One region of the Sphingomonas sorbitolis genome, then DNA from elsewhere that is predicted to be linked to it. Evidence: riboswitches for the same ligand, from Rfam matches in the RefSeq annotation. Region 1 holds a riboswitch; each other region holds the start of a gene.
What was found. A riboswitch is a leader RNA that binds a small molecule or an ion and turns the genes downstream of it on or off. The one in region 1 is predicted to bind cobalamin.
Positions count from the first base shown of each region.

Region 2: another riboswitch for cobalamin. It lies ahead of cobW (cobalamin biosynthesis protein CobW); the one in region 1 lies ahead of U1763_RS02015 (DUF1636 domain-containing protein).
Region 3: another riboswitch for cobalamin. It lies ahead of U1763_RS08130 (TonB-dependent receptor plug domain-containing protein); the one in region 1 lies ahead of U1763_RS02015 (DUF1636 domain-containing protein).

Region 1 covers NZ_JAXOJS010000001.1:483,412-487,491, forward strand. Annotated here, with positions in the region: gene U1763_RS01995 (cobyric acid synthase) at 1-51, shown strand, start outside; gene cobS (adenosylcobinamide-GDP ribazoletransferase) at 16-729, opposite strand; gene U1763_RS02005 (histidine phosphatase family protein) at 726-1,283, opposite strand; gene cobT (nicotinate-nucleotide--dimethylbenzimidazole phosphoribosyltransferase) at 1,292-2,305, opposite strand; gene U1763_RS02015 (DUF1636 domain-containing protein) at 2,302-2,709, opposite strand; cobalamin riboswitch at 2,882-3,077, opposite strand; gene cobO (cob(I)yrinic acid a,c-diamide adenosyltransferase) at 3,239-3,844, opposite strand; gene U1763_RS02025 (NAD(P)/FAD-dependent oxidoreductase) at 3,899-4,080, shown strand, end outside.
Region 2 covers NZ_JAXOJS010000001.1:267,407-271,486, forward strand. Annotated here, with positions in the region: gene cobN (cobaltochelatase subunit CobN) at 1-1,619, opposite strand, end outside; gene cobW (cobalamin biosynthesis protein CobW) at 1,626-2,663, opposite strand; cobalamin riboswitch at 2,771-2,982, opposite strand; gene U1763_RS01115 (HoxN/HupN/NixA family nickel/cobalt transporter) at 3,036-4,080, opposite strand, start outside.
Region 3 covers NZ_JAXOJS010000002.1:608,855-612,934, reverse strand. Annotated here, with positions in the region: gene U1763_RS08135 (TonB-dependent receptor) at 1-956, shown strand, start outside; cobalamin riboswitch at 1,273-1,471, shown strand; gene U1763_RS08130 (TonB-dependent receptor plug domain-containing protein) at 1,587-3,485, shown strand; gene U1763_RS08125 (ABC transporter substrate-binding protein) at 3,482-4,080, shown strand, end outside.

The sequences.
Region 1 (4,080 bases):
GATGCGCTACTCGCGCTAAGCGAGCGCGCCGGCCACCGAGAGCGCAACTAGCAGCCCGGTCTCGACGATCTCGATCCCGGCGCCATGCGCGTCGCCGGTCACACCGCCCAGCGTCCGCCGCAACCATGCCGCGACGCCTAACGTGAGCAGCGGTAGGGCGACCAGTGCAGGCACCGCGACCGCCGCGAGCGCAAGCACAAGTCCCCACCCCAGCAGGTCACGCGTTCGGACCGCGCCGGCGACGGCCGCGCCCAGCCCGCCGGGCCGCAGCGGCGGCAACAGTCTCGCCCAGACGAGCGGTCCCATCCTTGCCGCGCACGGCACGAGGATCAGCGTCCAGCCCATCCCCGCCGCGTGGAGCAATACCAGCTTGGCCAGCACCTGACCGACGATCGCGACGACGCCGAAGCTCCCGATATGCGGATCGGCCATCACCGCGAGCAGCCGCGTCCGATCGCCATGCGCCGCGCCCAACCCATCCGCGAGGTCGGCGAGCCCGTCGAGATGCAGCGCCCCCGTCACTGCGATCCAAGCCAGCAACGCAGCGCAGGCCCCCGTCCAAGGATCGACCAGCGTACCCAGCCAGCCGGCCGCCGCGACGATCAGGCCGATCGCGAGACCGACGACAGGGTAGCACCGGATCGCTGCCGCGAAATCCTCTGCCTCGACGTCGACGCCCAGCATCGGCAGGCGGGTGAGGAAGCCGAACGCGATGATCAACCGCTTCATGTCGCCAAGCCGACGATCTGCACGGTCCGCGTCGGGCCCGGCCATATCCGCAGCGACACCAGCGCGGCATAGGGGAGGTCGAACGCCCAGATCTGCCTTCGATCGAACCCGCACAACTCCGCGAGCGCCGCCCGGATCGCGCCGCCGTGCGTCACGACGAGTGTCGAGACCTGCGGCATCGCGGCCAGTGCCTGCGCGACCCGGTCCTGCAACGCGGACCAGCGTTCGCCATCCGGCGGTGGTGACGCATCGGGATCGTCGTAGAATGCGGTCAATTCGGCGGGATCGATTGCCGCCGGGGCCAGCCCGTCCCATGCCCCGAAATCGAGTTCGCGCCAGCGTGGGTCGACCTCGACCGCAACGCCTCGCGGTTCACCGATCGCCGCCGCACAGGCGCGTGCGCGGATCAGATCGGAGGCCTCGATCCGTTCGATCGCAAGACTCTCGGCGCGTGCCATACAGGCGGCAATCCCTCCCTTGGTTACCGGGTCGTCGGTCCGCCCGAGCATTCGCCCCGCCACGTCGGGCGCACCATGCCGCATCAGGTGCAGCATGTACGCGCTCACGCCGCCGAAACGCCCGCCTCGGCGAACGTCGCCATCTCGGCATGCACGGCCAGCGCGGCTCGAATCAGCAATGTTGCGGTCGCAGCGCCGCTGCCCTCGCCCAGCCGCATCCCGAGCGAGAGCAACGGGTCGAGGCCCAATCGCTCAAGCAGAAGACGGTGCCCCGGCTCGGCCGAGACATGTCCGGCAAGGCAATGCGCGAGAATGTCCGGACACGCCGCCGCCAATGTCGCGACCGCCGCACAGCAGATGAACCCATCGAGCATCACCGGCACGCCCGCCTGCCGTGCCGCGACCACCGCGCCCGCGATCGCCGCCAACTCGCGTCCGCCGAGCCGCCGCAAAATCTCGAACGGTGTGGTCAGCGCCTCGCGGTGCAGCGCGAGCCCAGCCTCGACGACCGCGACCTTCCGCGCGATGCCCTCGCCATCGACTCCGGTGCCCGGCCCGACCCAGTCGCTTGCCGACCCGCCGAAGCTCGCCAGGCACAGCGCGGCGGCGGTCGTCGAGTTGCCGATCCCCATCTCGCCGAGTACGACCAAGTCCGGCGCATCCGCTACCGCCGCCGCGCCCGCGTTCAACGCGGCCAGGCACTCGTCCTCCGACATCGCAGGCGCTTGCGTGAAATCCGCCGTCGGTCGATCGAGGTCGAGCGACACGGTCTTAAGTTCAAGGCCCGCCGCCCGCGACAGCGCGTTGATTGCCGCGCCGCCATGCTCGAAATTGGACACCATCTGGGCGGTGACCGAAGCCGAAAACGCACTCACGCCGCGCGCGACGATCCCGTGATTACCCGCAAATACGACCGCGCTGCCACGATCGAGCCGGGGCATCGGGTTGCCCTGCCAGCCGGCCATGAACACCGCTATATCCTCCAGCCGCCCCAGCGAGCCCGGCGGCTTGGTCAGTTCGCCTTGCCGGACGATCGCCGCGGATCGCGCCGCCGCGTCCGCCTGCGGCAAGCCGCGCAAGGCCGCCAGAAACCCGGCGGGCGTCGCGAACGCGGTCATTCGACGACGAAGCCGGCGGGCGGCGTGCGGGTGATGAAATGCCCCTTCACGCCCTGCGGCCATTGCTTGAACGGCACCTGCCCGAACGCGCTCTCACCGTAGAGCCGCGCGTAATCGAGGATCGCGCGCGCGGCGTCTTCGGTCGGTTCGAACCGGCCGAGCACATAGCCGACTTTGGCGGGTGCGCGCAGGTGGATCGTGCAGAAATCCTGGCATGCGAATAGGCACGGCATCTCCTGCACCGCGACGTCGGCATAGGCCGGGTCGCTCTGCTGCACCGTCTTCAGCGCCTGCACGAGCCGCGCGCCGCCGCGCTGGCCCTGCTCGTCGTCGCGCGCATCGGCCGAATGGCGGCACGTGTTGCACGCGACCACCGCGACGCCGTCCTCGGCGGGCTTCAGCATGTCCGTTCCCGAACGGTCGCAGCATTATGTAGATTTGGCATAGGAACCCCTTCGGACAGTCGATCCCGCATTGCACGAAGGGCGAGAGGCGCACGCCTCCAGCCTCCGCGCGACGCGAAGCGATGTCGTCGCTCGGGGTGTTACCCGTCCGTTCGGCGCACCCTGGCCGGACGAAAGACGACCGCGACGGGCAGGTCTCCTGGCTCGCGGGTCAACGCCGTCCGCGCCGCCTTCTCGGGAGTATCCCAATGGCATGAGGCACGATGGCTCGCCGCGTACAGTTGCAGGGGCAGCCGGGTGTTTCCCGTTCCCATTTTCATTTCCCTAAGCGTTGCCGCCTCGGGAAAACCTGTCGCAGGCCGAGCGATACGCGTACGATCGACCGTAGACAAGCAGCCTCTAATCCTCCCCTGACAGGGGAGGTGGCAGCCCGTTTGGGCTGACGGAGGGGTGACCCGCCGTCGTGATCGCAATACCCCTCCGTCTGGCAAGCGCCAGCCACCTCCCCTGCAAGGGGAGGATCAAGAAGTCAGAACTCCACCCCCGCCTGTGCCTTCACGCCCGACCGGAACGGATGCTTTACCTGCGTCATCTCGGTCACCAGATCCGCCAGCTCGATCAACGCATCCGGCGCATTCCGACCTGTCACCACGACATGCGTCATCTCCGGCTTTGCCGCCAACACAGCGAGCACCTCGTCGACCGGCAGATAGTCATACCGCAGCACGATGTTCAGCTCATCCGCGACCACCATCGCATAGGATGAATCGGCAATCATCCGCTTGACCTCGTCCCAAGCCTCGCGCGCCACCGCGATGTCGCGCGCACGATCCTGCGTATCCCAGGTGAACCCCTCCCCCATCGGCTTGAATTCGCACAGGTCCGGGAACGCGTCGAAGATCGCCTTCTCGCCGGTCGCCATCGCGCCCTTGACGAACTGCACCACGCCGACCTTGCGCCCATGCCCGATCATCCGCACCGCCATGCCGAACGCGGCGGTCGACTTGCCCTTGCCCTTGCCGGTGTGGACGATGATCAGCCCCTTCTCGATCGTCTTGCCAGCGACGATCTTATCGTGGACCTCCTTGCGCTTGGCGCTCTTGGCATTCTGCTCGTCGTCGGTCCGCATGATCATGTCCTCTTTTGCTTCCGATGGCGGATCGCGCCGCGCGGCGCTAGAGGACCGAGCATGCTCCGCATCACCGACCTCAAGCTGCCGCTCAACCATGCCGACGAAGCGCTCCCCGCCGCGATCCGCGATCGCCTGCGCGTAACCCCGCGCGACCTGATCCGCTACACGATCGCGAGGCGCGCGCACGATGCGCGCGACAAGATGGACATCCAGCTCGTCTATTCGGTCGACGTCACGCT
Region 2 (4,080 bases), 220 kb from region 1:
TCGGACAGCGCGACCGACTTGCCGGGGAGCCATTCGAGTGTGCCGTGCGCGCCGACATGGACCAGCGCATCGGTGCCGCGCGTGCGGAGCCACAGGTAGAAGGCGACATAGGCGTGGCAGGGGCAGCGCGAGAGGTCGTGATACTCCTCGGCGCGTTGCTCGGAGCGACCGCGTTCGGGCTGGAGGGCGACAAGCGCGCCGCCGTGGTCGATCGCGGTGAAAGCGAAATCTTCCGTTGGATCGCCCCAAGTTTCCCGGAGGTCCTTGCGGAGGGCATCGGGGAGATCCGTGAGGGCTTTGCGGTACTTGGCGAGCGGCCAGTGAACGCGCGAGGTAGCCAGATCGGCTGCGTCGGGCGTGATCGCGTAGCCGGCTTCGGTGAGGTCGGCGAGGATCGCTTGCGTGGAGGCGAGCGCGTCGAGGCCGACGGCGTGCGCTATCTGGTACGTCTTGCCGGGATAGGTCGATAGGACGATCGCGATGCGGTGGTCGGCGACGGGTTTGCTGGCGAGGTTCGTCCAGGCTTCGATCCGCGCGGCGATGGCGGTGATGCGTGCTGGGTCAGCGCGGTGTTCGCGGCGGGTGTATTCGAGGTCGCCGTCCCTCGCCGCGCATTCCTTGAAGCTGGCGACGCCGGCGAAGAGGCGGCCGTCCACTTCGGGAAGCACGACGTGCATGGCGAGGTCGGCGGGCGACAGGCCGCGGGTGGCGCCGGCCCAGGCTGCGCGGTCGGAGGTGGCCAGCGCGATCTGGAAGACGGGAACGTCCGCGCCGTCGAGCGGTGTGGTGTCGGTCGCGCCGCGAGCGGAGAACGCGGTGGCGTTGACGATCGCAGCGGGCTTCAGGGCTGCGACCCAGCGAGATAGCCAACCGGCTGCGTCTGGGCCTTTCAAGGACGGCGCGAAGAGGCCGACGACGTCGAAGCCTCGCGCGGTCAGTTCAGCGTGCAGGGCTTCGATCGGGTGGAGGTCTGCGGCGGTCAAATAGGAGCGGTAGAAGACGATCAGGATGCGGGGGCGTGTTGCGTTCAGGGCGAACGCGGCCGGGCATGTCACGCCGTCGTGCGGTTGCCAGCCGCCGACATCGGCGATCGCGCGGACGCCGGTGACGGGGCCGGCATAGCAGCCGGCGGCCAGCGCGAACTGGGCCAGCGCTGCTTGCGCCGCAACCGCACCGCCGGTGTCGCAGAGGTGGGTCAGGCGGCGGAGCGTCGACAGCGGGATCGTCGAGGCGGCGTCGAGGCGTGTGTCGATGCGGCCGTCCGCAGCGAGAACGGCGAGCGCGATGCCCTTTTCCCGCGAAAGGTTTTCGACCTGTTGCAGGCCATAGCTCCAGTAGGATCGTCCGCCGATCAGCCGGATCAGGATGCCTTTCGCGCCGGCCAATGTCTGCTCGACATAGGTATCGACCGACAGCGGGTGCTGGAGCGCGGTCAGGTTGGCGAGGCGCAGCGAGGGCAATCGGCTTCCGGCGGCGTCCGCACGTCTCCAGCCCGCGGCGAACGCGCCGAGGTCGCCATCGGAGAAGGACAGGACGACGAGGTCCGCAGGCGATTGGGCGAGGTCCTGCGGGACCGCGCTTTCCTCCAGTCCGTGGGTCTCGCGGAAGACGACGTGCATTGCGGCTCAGGCGTCCAGCGCGGCCTTGATGCGGGCCTCGTCGATGCGGTCGTGCTCGGCGATGACCACGAGTTGCGTGCGGCGGGGTTCGCCTGCGCGCCACGGGCGATCGTATTGCGTGCGGACACGCGCGCCGACAGCCTGGACGAGCAGGCGCATCGGCTTGCCGGTGACGGCTGCGTATCCCTTCACGCGAAGGATGTCGGCGCTGCGGGCGAGCGCCTCGATCTTCGCGGTCAGGTCGGCGGGGTCGGCGATCTCGCCCAGTTCGACGACGACGCTGTCGAAATCGTCATGCTCGTGATCGTCCTCGCCATCGTGATGCGAGGGGCGGCTGGCGATGTCGTCTTCGGCAGCGGCGTTGAGGCCGAGGATCACGCGGGGATCGATGATGCCATCGGTAAGGTCGATGACGGGGAGCGGCCGTGCGGACTCTGCGGCGATTACCGCGCGCGCCTTGGCGACGCCTTCGGGGCCGGCGAGATCGACCTTGGTCAGGAGCACGAGATCGGCGCAGGCGAGCTGGTCCTCGAACACCTCAGACAGGGGCGTTTCGTGATCGACGCTAGGGTCGGCGGCGCGCTGGGCGTCGAGCGCGGCGACGTCCGGCGCGAAGCGACCCGCGGCGACGGCCTCGGCATCGGCGAGCGCGATGACGCCGTCGACGGTGATGCGCGAGCGGATTGCGGGCCAGTCGAACGCCTTCAGCAATGGCTTGGGCAGCGCGAGGCCGGACGTCTCGATCAGGATGTGGTCGGGCCGTGGGTCGAGCGCGAGCAGGGTCTCGACGGTCGGGATGAAGTCGTCGGCGACGGTGCAGCAGATGCAGCCATTGGCCAGTTCGACGACGTTTTCGGCCGGGCAATCGGGGATCGCACAACCCTTGAGGATGTCACCGTCGATCCCCAGAGTGCCGAACTCGTTGACGACGACGGCGAGCCGGCGGCCGTTGGCGTTGCGGATCAGGTGGCTGATGAGCGTGGTCTTGCCGGCGCCCAGGAAGCCGGTGACGATGGTGACGGGGACCTTCGACAGGTCTGACATTGCTATTCTCCTCGACGTCTAAAGCACACGCACGCACGACCTTTCGGCCGCACGCGTTCGTCGCTCAGACGGAGTACCGTGCCGCGACCATCCCCTGGATCGTAGCAAGAGCGACCATAACGCTGGCAGGTCTCCTGGCTCGCGGGTCGAGGCTCGACGTACGCCTTCCCAGGTTTCCCCAGTGGCTGCCCTTGCGTGAAGGGCGTGTGCGTCTCGCTCACCGCTTACAGTTGCAGGGACAGCCGCGGCATTGGGAGGACTCCTCCCGCACCGCATTCCCATTCAAGCCCTTTCGGGCACCGGCGCGATCTATGAGGTTCGGTGCAACCGAGCCTCGGGGGTGGGTTAGAGGACTTTCCGCCACGCCGCCAGCTATCCGTGCACGACCTCGATCTGGTCGAAGCGCTTCCAGCGGTAGATGGCGAAGCTCAGGACCCAGCACAGCACGAACAGGCCGATGATCGCGAAGCCCAGGCCGTTGAAGTTCTCGCCGAGTGCGGCTGCCAGATCCCAGATGCCGCCCGTCAGGCCGAGCTTTGCGCCAAGCAGCGCGAGCGTCTCGATCCCGCCGATCGCTATCGCGACGATCGCGGAGATCAGCGTGATCGTGATGTTGTAGTAGAGCTTGCGGATCGGCTTCACGAACGCCCATTCATAGGCACCGAGCATGACGACGCCGTCCGCGGTGTCGACCAGCGCCATGCCGGTTGCGAACAGCACCGGGAGGACGAGGACGATGCCGATCGAGAGACCGTCGGCGGCTTGGCTCGCAGAAAGGCCCAGGATCGCGACCTCCGTGGCGGTGTCGAAGCCCAGCCCGAACAGGAAGCCGAGCGGGGCCATGTGCCAGCTGCGCGTAACGAGCCGGAACATTGGCCGGAACAGCCGCGCAAGCAGCCCGCGGTTGCCGAGCAGCAGGTCGAGATCCTCCTCGACATAGGTCCCGCCGCCGCGGACATGGCCGAAGGTGCGCCAGACCGATCGCAGGATGATCAGGTTCATCGCGGCGATCGTGAAGAGGAACAGCGCGGAGATCATCGTCGCGACCACGCCGCCGACCTGCTTGAACGCCTCGAACTGCGACAGCGCGCTGGCGGTGAGCGCGATCGCGACGGCGGCGATCAGCACGATCCCCGAATGGCCGATCGCGAACCAAAAGCCGACCGCGATCGGCCGCTGGCCGTCCTGCATGAGCTTGCGTGTCACGTTGTCGATCGCGGCGATGTGGTCCGCATCGACCGCGTGGCGCAGGCCGAGTCCCCAGGCGAGTAGCGCGGTGCCGAGCATCAGCGGCTGAGCGTGGAACAGCGAGAACGCCCAGCACCACGCTGCGATGTTGGCCACGATTAGCCCAATGAACATCCAGCCGATGCGCTTGCGTGTCGAAACTCGCGTCGGTCGCTCAATCGTTAAAGTC
Region 3 (4,080 bases), on a different contig from region 1:
AAGCTGGCGGGAGTACGACGACGACCGGCGTGTTCGCCGATGGAAGCCTCGTCGCGGGCTACCTCACGTTCAGCCTAGGTGGGCGGGTCGATTGGTGGTCGATCGATGGCGGCTATCTGACGGAACGGCCGCTCGCGACCGGCGCGGCGCTGACCGACCTGCGCTACGCGAACCGCGACGGCAGCGAGACTACCGGGCGGGCAGGCGTCGCGTATCAGCCTATCGAGGCGGTCACGCTGCGGGCCGCCGGCTATCGCGGATGGCGACTGCCGACGCTCAACGAACTGTACCGCCCGTTCCGGGTCGGCAACGACGCGACCGCGGCGAACGCGTTGCTGTCGCCGGAGCGACTGACCGGGGTCGAGGGTGGCGTCACGCTGACGCCGACGCCGGGCGTGAGCATCGCCGCGACCTATTTCTACAACCGGCTGAAGAACGCGATCGCCAACGTCACGACGACCAACCCGCCGCAGGTGCTGCCGGGGGTCGCCACCTACCGTGTCCGCCAGAATCTCGACGCGATCCGCGCGCATGGCTTCGAACTGGATGCGTCGTATCGACCGGGTCCGCTGGGCGTGCAAGCATCGTGGTCGCACACGAACTCGAAGGTCGAGGGTTCGGGGATCACCGCCGCTCTGGACGGATTGCGACCGGCGCAGACCCCGCGCGACCAGGTGTCGGGGACGGTCGACTGGCGGCACGATGCGGCGGCGCTGTCGCTGACCGTGCGTCATGTCGGCCGGCAGTATGACGACGACCAGAACACACGGGTGCTTGGGGCCGCGACGACGCTGGATGCGTATGCCGCGCTGCCGATCCTGGGCTCGCTGGTTGCCGAGTTTCGGGCGGAGAATTTCCTCAACGAGCGCGTCGAGGCAGGGATCAGCGGCGCGAACATCGTCGAACGCGCAACGCCGCGGACGATCTGGGTGGGGCTGCGCTACGGGGGGCGCTGATATTCGATCCGTCGCTTGCCAAGAGAAACGAAGACAGCATGTTTCCCCGCGAAGGCGGGGACCCAGTCTGGGCTCCCGCCTTCGCGGGAGAACAATTTCGGGGAACGTCACCATTTGGTACTAGTCACCACCCCGGCGAAGGCCGGGGCCCAATTGGAAAGGTGGAAATAACGGGGCACTGCGCTCGGTTATCGCCGTTCCCCACTTGGGCCCCGGCCTTCGCCGGGGTGGTGCGATAGACCATGAGTCTACTGAACCACGCCCCGGGTGGGGAGCATGAGTAGGCGCTGCGTTGACCCGTGTCTGGCGTGCGACTAATGCCACTCCCGTGAAGGGTTCCCGGCGACGGGATCAAAAGGGAAGTCGGTGCGCGGGAATCCGCAAGACCGGCGCTGTACCCGCAACTGTGACCGGATAGCGGCCACCCCGAATATGCCACTGGGTTTCGACCTGGGAAGGCGGGGTGGGCGCGATGACCCGGAAGCCAGGAGACCTGCCTTTCACGGTCGATCCACTGCGCGGGCGGGTGTCCGGCGCGGACGAGTGCTCCGGTCCAGCCGGGTTTCCTCGAGCGAGAGACGTCTGGCCGCCCCGCGAATGGTCGCAGGCGGTTCTGCTTAGGACGTACCCATGACGAAATTCTTCCTTCTGCTCGGCGCCGCGGCGATCGCAGCGCCTGCTTTTGCCCAGACCATCCCCGATCCCGACGCTTCCGAAGTCGTCGTCACCGCGACCCGCGCCGCGCAACCGCTGAGCGAGATCGGCCAGGCAGTAACGGTCATCGACCGCGCCGAGATCGAGCGCCGGCAAACCACCGTGGTGTCCGACCTGCTCGCGACCACGCCCGGTGTCACCGTCACGCGCAATGGCACCATCGGCGCGCTGACCAGCGTCCGTATCCGCGGCGCCGAGGCGGACCAGACGCTCGTCGTGATCGACGGCGTCCGCGTCAACGATCCCTCGTCGACCGGCGGCGGCTTCAACTTCGGCAACCTCCTGTCGAGCTCGGTCGAGCGGATTGAAGTTCTACGCGGGCCGAACTCGGTGCCATGGGGCAGCCAGGCGATCGGCGGCGTCGTCAACATCATTACCGCTGCGCCGACACAAGGCATTCAAGCGCGTGCCAACGCCGAATATGGCTATGCCGACAGCGTGTTCGCGAGCGCGGGCGTCTCGGGCAAGTCCGGTCCGGTGTCGGGCTCGCTGACCGGCGGCTATCTGCGCACCGACGGCATCTCGTCCGCCGCCAGTGGCACCGAGCGCGACGGCTATCGCCAATATGGCGCGACCGGACGAGTGGGCGTCGAGTTCGCGCCGAGAATCGGCCTCGACCTGCGCGGCTATTTCGCCGACAGCCGCGTCGAGATCGACGGCTTCCCGGCCCCCGATTACGTGCTCGCCGACACGCCCGAATATTCGAAGACGCGCGAGGCATACGGTTACGCAGGGCTGCACGCGAACTTCGCTGACGGGCGGATTAACAACCGCGTCGCGTTCACGATCGCCGACATCAACCGTGACAATTACGACCCGAGCTTCGGCAGCGATCCAACCTTCATCGGTCGCGGCCGCAGCGAACGCTACGAATACCAAGGCGACTTCCGCCCGCTCGACCAGGTCCGCGTGGTCGCCGGAGTTGAGCGCGAGAACAGCCGTTTCAATGACGGCTTCACCTTCGCGGATACCGGGATAACCAGCGTCTACGGCCAGCTGATCGTCAAGCCGCTCGACATCCTCACGATCACCGGCGGCGTCCGCAACGACGATCACGACGATTTTGGCAGCCACACCACGTTCGGCGCGAACGCCGCGCTGGCATTGCGCACCGGCACGACAATCCGCGCAAGCTATGGCGAAGGCTTCAAGGCGCCGACGTTGTACCAGCTCTTCTCCGACTACGGGAACCGCGGCCTCGATCCGGAGACCGCGCGCAACTTCGACGTCGGGGTCGAGCAGGCGTTCCTCGCCAACCGGGTCCGCGCAGGCGTGACCTATTTCAACCGCCGTACGCGCAACCAGATCGACTTCCGCGATTGCAGCCCGGCGGAGCAGACGAACGCCGGTTCGATCTGCGTCGACCGCCCGTTCGGCGTCTACGACAATATCGCCCGCGCCGAGGCGGACGGCGTCGAGTTCACCTTGGCGCTGCGCCCGGTCGACGCGCTGACGCTGACCGCGAACTACAGCTATATCGACACCGAGAACCGCTCGATCGGCAGCGATTTCGGCAACGACCTCGCGCGCCGTCCCAAGCAGACCGCGAGCGTCGACGCCGATTACCGGTTCGCGTTCGGACTGTCGGTCGGCGGCACCGTGACGATGGTCGGCGACAGCTTCGACGACGCCGCCAACACCGTGCGGCTCGACGGCTATGCGCTGGCGGGTGTCCGCGCGGAAATGCCGATTACCGACCGGATCGCGCTGTACGGCCGCGTCGATAACCTCACCGACTCGCGGTACGAGACGATCGCGGGCTACGGCAATTACGGTCGCGCGGCGTATGGCGGCGTGCGGTTGCGGCTGAAGTGAGGCGCGGGGCGATCCTCCTCGCGCTCCTGCTCGGGGGCTGCGCGCAATCCCCGGGCGCGGGCGGCGGCGGGGGGATCGTCTCGACCAATCCGTGCGTGGATTCGGTGCTGGTCCGGATCCTGCCCGCATCGCGGATCGCCGGGATCAGCCATTATTCGCAGGACCCGTCCGCGACCTCGATCCCGCTCGCCGTCGCGCGCCGGTTTCGCGGCATCGCCGGGACCGCCGAGGAGGTGATCGCGCTCCACCCCGATCTCGTCATCGCCAGCACGTATACGCCGCCGGCGACCCAGGCGGCCTACGCGCGGGCCGGGCTGAAGACATTGCTGCTCGGCATCCCGGACTCGATCGAGGAGAGCCAGGCACAGATGAAGCAGATCGCCGACGCGGTCGGTGCGCCCGCGGGTGGCGCGCGGATCAACACCGATATCGATCGCGCGGTGGCGCGCTGGAGTCGCAAGGATGGGCCCAAGGATGACATGCCGCCCAGCGCTCTGCTCTATATCAGCGGCGATCTCGCAACCGGGGGGAGCACGTTGCTGAACGAGATGATGACCCGCGTCGGCTTCCGCAACGCCGCCGCGAGCTATGGCCT